4 regions of the Vibrio sp. QJM3NY_27 genome follow, and region 3 is predicted to be linked to each of the others. Evidence: predicted binding sites of a transcription regulator. Region 3 holds the regulator's gene; each other region holds the start of a gene.
The links. Region 3 encodes CRP, which controls carbon source genes, mostly activating them, when cyclic AMP is high. Its sites were predicted from a motif close to TGTGANNNNNNTCACA; they were not measured.
Positions count from the first base shown of each region.

Region 1: the regulator CRP is predicted to act here: its motif matches at 1,218-1,233, upstream of mlc (sugar metabolism global transcriptional regulator Mlc).
Region 2: the regulator CRP is predicted to act here: its motif matches at 1,584-1,599, upstream of nagE (N-acetylglucosamine-specific PTS transporter subunit IIBC).
Region 4: the regulator CRP is predicted to act here: its motif matches at 806-821, upstream of AC3CIA_RS18600 (YbgA family protein).

Region 1 is NZ_CM173511.1:2,418,411-2,420,620, forward strand. Features, by position in the region: gene mlc (sugar metabolism global transcriptional regulator Mlc) at 1-1,142, opposite strand, end outside; gene pyk (pyruvate kinase) at 1,462-2,210, shown strand, end outside.
Region 2 is NZ_CM173511.1:2,624,896-2,627,105, forward strand. Features, by position in the region: gene nagE (N-acetylglucosamine-specific PTS transporter subunit IIBC) at 1-1,421, opposite strand, end outside; gene nagA (N-acetylglucosamine-6-phosphate deacetylase) at 1,939-2,210, shown strand, end outside.
Region 3 is NZ_CM173511.1:3,202,223-3,204,432, reverse strand. Features, by position in the region: gene AC3CIA_RS14445 (DUF1338 domain-containing protein) at 1-707, shown strand, start outside; gene crp (cAMP-activated global transcriptional regulator CRP) at 892-1,524, opposite strand; gene AC3CIA_RS14435 (phosphoribulokinase) at 1,764-2,210, opposite strand, start outside.
Region 4 is NZ_CM173512.1:606,626-608,835, forward strand. Features, by position in the region: gene AC3CIA_RS18590 (sigma-70 family RNA polymerase sigma factor) at 1-16, shown strand, start outside; gene AC3CIA_RS18595 (ChrR family anti-sigma-E factor) at 9-719, shown strand; gene AC3CIA_RS18600 (YbgA family protein) at 896-1,843, shown strand; gene phrB (deoxyribodipyrimidine photo-lyase) at 1,840-2,210, shown strand, end outside.

The DNA of each region.
Region 1 (2,210 bases), 780 kb from region 3:
GCTTGTTTATAGAATCGAGATTCCACCAGCTCTAAATCTTGATGGTAAACCGATAAACTCTGCTCTTCGATACACTTTTGAATCGCAGGGTACAACACGCTTTTAGCCTGATTGATAACACCACCCACCAAGATTTTCTCAGGGTTGAAAAGGTTAATCACAATCGCTATCGCGGCACCTAAGTAACGACCTAACTGTTCAATAACTTCAACAGCCAATGGATCGCCATCAGCAGCGGCTGCACAGATCTGTTCGATAGTGACGTCTTCAAACACAGTTAATGATGATGCTTCACCATTAGCCAGTCGCTCTTTCACTTGATCACGGATCGCCTGAGAACTCGCGACTGTTTCTAAGCAGCCTCGGTTGCCACAATGACAAAGTTTGCCCTGCTTATCGATCTGGATATGCCCAAGTTCACCGATATTACCGTGGCGACCTTGTAGCACTCGGCCGTCGAGAATGATCCCAGCACCTACACCATGGTGAATCGAGATAAGAACAGAATTATCGTTGTCTTGTGAGTGACCAAACAGCTTCTCTGCTAATGCCCAAGCTCGGGTATCATTGGCAATAAAGACAGGCAGACCTGTTTCTTTGTAAATCTCAGGACCCAACGCTAAATTTTTAACGTTGTAGTGCGGCATCTGCAACACAATACCTTGCTCAGAATTCACAAGGCCCGGTAGCGTAACCGCAATGCTTGTTACCCTATCGAGTTGCTCAGCATAAGTTTGGAAAAATTCATCAATTTCATGTAGAAGACGCGCAAGCACATCATCTTGGTCACGTTCATGAATATCAATCTTGGTATCGATAAGCACGTCGCCACCCAATTCATGGAGCGCGATCGTCAAGTATCCGCGACCAAGACGCATCGACAGAAACTGCCAACCTTCGTTATTGGTTTGCAGACCGACAGCAGGACGCCCACGAGTCGTGGCTTCTTGAACCGTCGTTTCGTGAATAAGGTGAGCTTCAATGAGTTCACGGGTAATTTTAGTAATACTCGCCGGAGCCAACTCACTTTGCTTGGACAGATCGATACGAGAAATAGGACCTTTAAGGTCAATTAGTTTATATACACGACCAGCATTGACCTGTTTGATATGATCAATATGGCCCGGTTGAGCCATGTACATTTTACGCTCCAGAAATCATCAACGAGTTAATTTTTTTACTTTGCGAAGTAATTGTGAAGTCACTTGGTATATCGCCGTGACCAGTATCACGTATATACATGAATCTTTGTGTATCGAGTCAAATAGTTCGAGGAAAATTAACACCAAAATCGATAAATTGAGACTTAATTTTCAGAATAAAACATCGTTATTGAGCCCTGAATTCAATAATTAGAGACAAATAATGAAATATCTCCCTAGCTCCCAATAAATAATCAATTAATGCATATACTTAATTCAGTCTTTTAAAAGATTACTTGGCCTCACTCTAGGAGTATTCATGACAGCCGAATTAAGAAAAACGAAAATCGTCACAACGCTAGGCCCTTCTACTGATAAAGGTAACGTGCTTGAAGAGATCATCAAAGCCGGTGCCAATGTCGTCCGTATGAACTTCTCTCACGGCACCAGCGACGACCATATACAACGCGCAGAAAACGTCAGAGCAATTGCAAAAAGACTTGGCACTCAAATCGCTATTCTCGGTGACTTACAAGGCCCCAAGATTCGAGTATCGACATTCAAAGATGGCAAAATCCAACTTGCTGTGGGTGACAAATTCACTCTCGACAGTAGCCTAGGTTTAGGTGTAGGCAACCAACAAGCAGTCGGTCTTGATTATAAAGAATTACCTAACGACGTTTCAGCTAACGACATCCTGTTACTCGACGATGGTCGTGTTCAGCTGAAAGTGACCGAAGTGGAAGGCTGTCGCGTTCATACAGAAGTCATCATTGGCGGCCCACTGTCAAATAACAAAGGCATCAATAAAAAAGGCGGTGGTCTTTCCGCAGAAGCGCTGACAGAAAAAGATAAGCGCGACATCGTCACCGCAGCCCAAATCAAAGTGGATTACCTCGCAGTGTCTTTCCCACGCAACGGCGCAGACATGCACTACGCTCGTCAGCTTGCACGAGAAGCGGGATTAGAAGCTCACCTTGTAGCAAAAGTAGAGCGAGCAGAGACGGTAGCCACTGTTGAGAACATGGATGACATCATAATGGCCTCAGATGTGGTCATGGTGGCTCG
Region 2 (2,210 bases), 580 kb from region 3:
TTGTTCTCACCTAGTTTAACCACACCTTTAGCGCCAAGTTTCTTAAGAACAACTTCATCAGCGATAGAGCGGTCTTTAAGAGTTAGACGTAGACGAGTGATACAAGCATCGATTGAAGTCAGGTTTTCGTGACCACCTAGAGCTTTCAGGTATTGACGAGCTACGTCACCTTTTGGCGCGTCACCAGCAGGAGCTACTGCAGCTTCGTCATCATCTTCACGACCTGGCGATTTCAAGTTGAAAGCGCGGATTGCGAAAGAGAAAGTGAAGAAGTATAGAGCACCGAATGCTAAGCCAATCAATAGTAGAGTGAATGGTTTAGTTGCTAGACCCCAGTTCAATACGAAGTCGATTAGACCAGCAGAGAAACCGAAACCGTGCAGAGTACCAAACATGTTTGCCACTACTAGAGACAGACCTGTAAATACCGCGTGCATTGCGTATAGAGCAGGAGCTAGGAATACGAACATGAATTCTAGCGGCTCTGTGATACCTGTTAGGAATGAACAGAATGCAACTGAGAACAATGCGCCACCAACTTGGCTACGTTTTTCAGCAGGAGCAGCTAGGTACATTGCAAGTGCAGCACCTGGTAGACCGAACATCATTACTGGGAAGAAACCGTTCATGAATACGCCAGCGCCTTTATCGCCACCGAAGAAACGGTGTAGGTCGCCAGATTTAACTGTTTCAGTCACTTCTTTAACAACAGTAGTAATCTCTGGAGTTACTGAGTTAGCGAATGTGAATGTATGTTCTTGACCAACAACTAGAGTTTTAGCCAGTGCAGGGTCAACACAAAGTTGAGTGATGTTAGCGAATGCACCTTGACCAGCAACGATGATTTCTTGACACGTACCCATACCGAACCAGAAGTATGAGTTCAATACGTGGTGTAGACCTACAGGGATTAGTGCACGGTTAAGAGTACCGTAAACGAATTGGCCAACAGCACCAGACGTTGATACCGCGTGAGCTAGTGCATCTAGACCAGATTGAATACCAGGCCAAACCACACCAGACACAGCACCTGCAACAAGTGCAAATAGACCGGCCATGATAGGTACTAAACGTTTACCCGCGAAGAAAGCCAGCCACTCAGGAAGGCGTGTTGCATGGAAAGCGTTGTAAGAGTGACCTGCGATGATACCTGCGAAGATACCGCCGAAGAATGACATGTTAACGTCTGCGTTAATTGTGGTTGCTGTTGCTGTTAGTACGAAGTAAGCAACTGCACCAGCAAGACCCGCTGCGCCGTTACCGTCTTTAGAAAGACCAATCGCGATACCTAGACCAAATAGCAATGGTAGGTTACCGAAGATAGCACCACCAGCTTCTGCCATGAATGGAATATCAAGTAAATCGCCTTGACCTAAACGTAAAAGAAGCGCCGCAATCGGAAGCGTTGCGATTGGTAGCATTAACGCCTTACCAAGCTTCTGTGCATATCCTAGAATATTCACCAGTTGTTTCCCCCTATAGGATTTTTTAGAATTCGTTTGAGAAACTTATTTTAGTCGCTCAATTTAGTCCTATTCAGTGTATTCAATTAATTTTGCTCCGCAAATTAAAACCTTACCATTTGTGATCGTAATCACCAGTTTTTACCAAATCCAGAGGTTTTTGCTAGCGAGATCATAAAACTTATTTTATCATTCAAAAAAATGAACGTTTATAGATAAAATCTAAACCTAATCATTAGACAAAATGATGGTATCCCTGGGTTTACACTGTCCAATAAACAATCATTAAAGGTGAACCTAAATGTATATCAACAATCAATTGTTCATATATTTTTCAATAACTTAAATTGCTTCCCGCTTTGAAGCCGTTTGCCCATAAAAGATAAATCGTTACGTAAATGATGCTCGCAAACTAAGTTCACATTTAGGTAACGAACAAATTTTAAAGATCTCACGAAATAAGGATTAGCTGACTATGTACGCGCTAAGTAACTGTAAAATTTACACTGGTAGTGATGTTCTAACCGATCATGCTGTTGTAATCGAAAACGAACTGATCAAAAAAGTCTGTCCTATCTCTGAATTACCAGAAGGAATCGAAGTTCGCGACCTAAACGGAGCAAACCTAAGCCCAGGCTTCATTGACCTACAATTGAATGGTTGTGGCGGTGTAATGCTTAACGATGAGATCACTGCAGACACAATGCAGATCATGCACAAAGCAAACCTTAAATCTGGCTGTACTAG
Region 3 (2,210 bases):
TTAAAGAAGACGAAGCCCTGATTAATGATCATATTGCACTGCGTACTTTCAATGTTGCACCGCTGGGCATTGAAACACTGGCCAAGCCTTTTCTTGAGCTAGGTTATAAAGCGTGTGGCGATTACTTGTTTGAAAGCAAGAAACTAGTGGCTAAGCACTATGAGCACCCAGACCCAAACCAACCGAAAGTGTTCATTAGTGAGTTGAAGGTAGAAGAGTGTTCAAGTGACTTACAACAGATCGTTGCTAAGTTGGTTGAGCAAGTGGACGTAAGCAAGCTTCAAGGCCATGAGTTCTTGTTTGGTGGTCGCCTTTGGGATCTGAGTTTCGCGGATTTCCAAGTGCTAGCAAAAGAGAGTGAATACGCGTCTTGGCTAGCGGCTCATGGTTACGGTGCCAACCACTTTACGGTGAGTGTGAACCAGCTTAATGAGTTCGATGAAGTACAGACTGTGAATGACTATTTGAGTGATTCAGGTTTCACTATCAATGCATCTGGCGGTCAGGTTAAAGGCTCTCCAGAGGTCTTATTAGAGCAATCATCTACAATGGCAGACAAAGTGCCAGTTTCATTTGTTGAAGGCAATGAGGTGATTCCTGGTGGCTTCTACGAGTTCGCTAAGCGTTATGCGATGGCGAATGGTGAGATTTATACAGGATTTGTTGCAGCATCGGCTGACAAGATCTTTGAGAGCACCAACGGTTAAAGAAAGATACGAGCACGGGCTTTACCCTAAAGATGCGGGTACGCTTCGCTTTGAGAGTGTTTGCGCTTGGACGCGGGAGGTGCTCCATTCGCATCTCGCATCTGCTCTCTAGATCTTTAGAAAACAAAAAAGCCACCAAATTTGCATTTGGTGGCTTTCAAATTTTTGGCTCAGTTAATCGAGATTAACGAGTGCCGTATACCACGATAGTTTTACCGTGTGCAGAAATTAGGTTCTGCTCTTCTAGCATCTTCAAGATACGACCTACTGTCTCACGAGAACAACCAACAATCTGGCCAATCTCTTGACGAGTGATCTTGATTTGCATGCCGTCAGGGTGAGTCATTGCATCTGGCTGTTTCGCTAGGTTAAGTAGCGTTTGAGCGATACGACCTGTTACGTCAAGGAACGCTAAGTCACCAACCTTTTGGCTAGTTACTTGTAGACGGTTTGCCATTTGCGCTGAAAGGCGCATTAGGATATCTGGGTTCACTTGGATAAGTTGACGGAATTTCTTGAAAGAAATTTCAGCTACTTCACAAGGAGATTTTGCACGAACCCATGCAGTACGCTCTTGGTCTTCTTCGAAGAGGCCAAGTTCACCAATGAAGTCACCTTGGTTTAGGTAAGAAAGAATCATTTCCTTACCTTCTTCGTCTTTGATAAGAACTGCCACAGAACCTTTAACGATGTAGTACAAGGTTTCTGCCTTTTCACCAGCATGAATCAAAGTACTTTTTGAAGGGTACTTATGAATATGACAGTGTGAAAGGAACCACTCTAATGTTGGATCGGTTTGGGGTTTACCTAGAACCATAATATCTTACTTCCTCTGCAGGGTATGCTTGCCGCTTTCCGTATTTTAGCTAAGCCTGGATTGACTTGTAGGATAAGAGCACTCGTTGAGCGCTGCAAGCTATCTTGTGTTTCGTTTAAGAATAGTATCCTTTTTCAGGTACTATTTCTTGATTTTAATCGTGACCAAGCTACGATTTTTTACGCAAAATTGTGCACATGATCACGGTATGAAAAGTAATCAACCAGAATGGTGTCTTGTTAACCTATTTTTCCGGTTTCGATGAGCTGTTGTAGGATGGGCCTTACAATGAGCTCCATAGCAAAACTCATCTTGCCGCCTGGCACCACAAGCGTGTTGTGGCGTGACATAAATGAGCCATCTATCATAGCTAGAAGGTAGGGGAAATCGACGTTTTTGATGCCACGCAAACGTATAACCACGAAGCTTTCGTCTAAACTTGGAATCCCTTTAGCGTTCAGTGGATTCGATGTATCTACGGTTGGAACACGCTGAAAGTTGATGTGAGTACGCGAAAATTGTGGGGTGATGTAATTAAGGTAATCATCCATTGAGCGAACAATGGAATCCATTACTGCTTCGCGTGAGTGCCCACGATCGCGTGTGTCACGAACGAATTTTTGGATCCACTCAAGGTTGACGATTGGCACCATACCGATCAGCAAGTCGACGTGCTGTGAGACATT
Region 4 (2,210 bases), on a different replicon from region 3:
ACAAGATCATGATTAAACATCACCCAAATGCCGCAATTTTGAAAGATTTTGTCGATGGAACACTCGCAGACTCAGTTTCTTTGATTGTCTCTAGCCATGTAGAACTGTGTGAACACTGCCAACAACAAGTAAGCATGCTGACGGCGCAAGCTGCTGACTCAGTCTTTGAAAGCGATACATCTGCCTTTGAAAGTGATACCTCAGGGCTTCAACTTTCTGACAGCAAAATGGATGCGTTCCTATCCGATGATGGAGAGTTTGATTTTGATGCGATTGCTCAAATCACTGCTGATTCATCTCAAGCTATCGAAGTGACACCCGAAGTTCAGCAAGTTACGGTTGCAGACACCACGTTCACTATTCCTCGCGCGTTGAATTCAGTGGCGAGAAAAGACTGGATGAACTTAGGCAAAATTTCGCGAGCGCGACTCGATTTTGACGACGAAGCACACCACACCAGTTTGCTGCACATCGACAAAGATGGACAAGTGCCATGCCACACCCACAAAGGCTTTGAGATTACGCTTCTTTTAGAAGGCAGTTTCGAAGATGAAATGGGAGTCTACAACAAAGGCGATTTCATCTGGTTAGATGGTGACCACACTCACCAACCAGCCACCAAAGAAGGTTGTGTGTGTTTAACTGTTTCAAGTGATGCGCTTTACTTCACAAAAGGTGTGAGCCAGTTATTCAATCCACTCGGTAAATATATCTATTAACCCAGTTGCACGCTATAAATATACAGGATGGCATGAAGTTATCCTGTATATCGTCAAATACATCTGGCTTAAAACATCAACGGTGTTGAGACTTAAAACACACCCGGCTCTGTAAGTACGATTAGCAATGTTGAAATATAATAAATAGCTCAAAGCAAGAGCAAAGGAGTTGGCCAATGGAAAAGAAAATTAAAATAGGCATTAGTGCTTGTGTTGCAGGACATAAGGTACGTTTCGATACAGGTCACAAACGCTCTCGTTTTTGTACAGATGACCTTGCAGATTATGTTGAACTAGAACCAGTATGCCCAGAAATGGCAGTGGGTCTTCCAACACCTCGCCCAACCATTCGCCAAGTTCGTCAGCTAGACAATATCATTCACGTTTCTAGACCTGACGGTTCTGGTGATGTGACCAATGATCTGATCGAGTTTGGACAAAACTATTCAAAGAGCAACCAGCACATCGCAGGATTCATTGTGTGTCAAAAAAGCCCAACCTGCGGTATGGAGCGCGTTAAGGTGTATCACCACCACGGTCGCGGATCTGAATCGACTGGCGTAGGCATGTTCACCCAACAAATTATGGACGGTAACCCGTTACTTCCCGTTGAAGAAAATGGTCGCCTCAATGACCCTATTTTGCGCGAAAACTTCATGACACGTGTCTTCACTTATCAGAAGTGGCTCAACCTTGTTGACGAAGGCGTAACTAAACACAAGCTGATTCAATTCCACAGCGCTCACAAGTACTTGGTAATGTGTCACCACATTGAAGGCTATAAGAAACTTGGGAAATTATTAGCAAGCAACGATCTTGAAATCGATGAGTTGGCAAAACAATATATTGAAGGCTTGATGACGGCATTATCTCACCACGCGAACCGTGGTAGCCACGCCAATACTCTGCATCATTTGCAAGGTTACTTTAAGAAACAATTGAGCAGCGCGCACAAGCAAGAGCTTACCAATCAGATTTCATCATTCAGAGAAGGTCTTGTTCCTCTGTTAGTTCCACTCACACTGATCAATCACTACTTGATGGAATACCCAAACGAGTACCTTGAATCACAGGTTTACCTAAACCCGCACCCACAAGAACTTAAGCTGAGATACGGATATTGAGCGACATTCTATGGATAAGACGAGACCTGAGGATTCACGATAACCCAGCGCTCGTCTCTGCAGTTGAAAACGGCGCCTCTATCGCCGTTTTTATTTCAACGCCACTGCAATGGCAGCAACACCACCTTGCGCCAATCAAAGCCGATTTAATCTATCGTCACCTGCAGCAACTTGAATCCCAACTCGCTGAATTTGGGATCGATCTTCTGCACCTCAAAGCCCGCGATTTTGACGACCAAGCCGCACAACTCACTCATCTATACAAACAGCTTGATGCGACGTGTGTTTACGCCAATTCTGAGCCTGAAGTAGACGAGCAGTTACGTGACAAACGCTTAATCGCTAGCGGTATAAAACTGAAGATAAC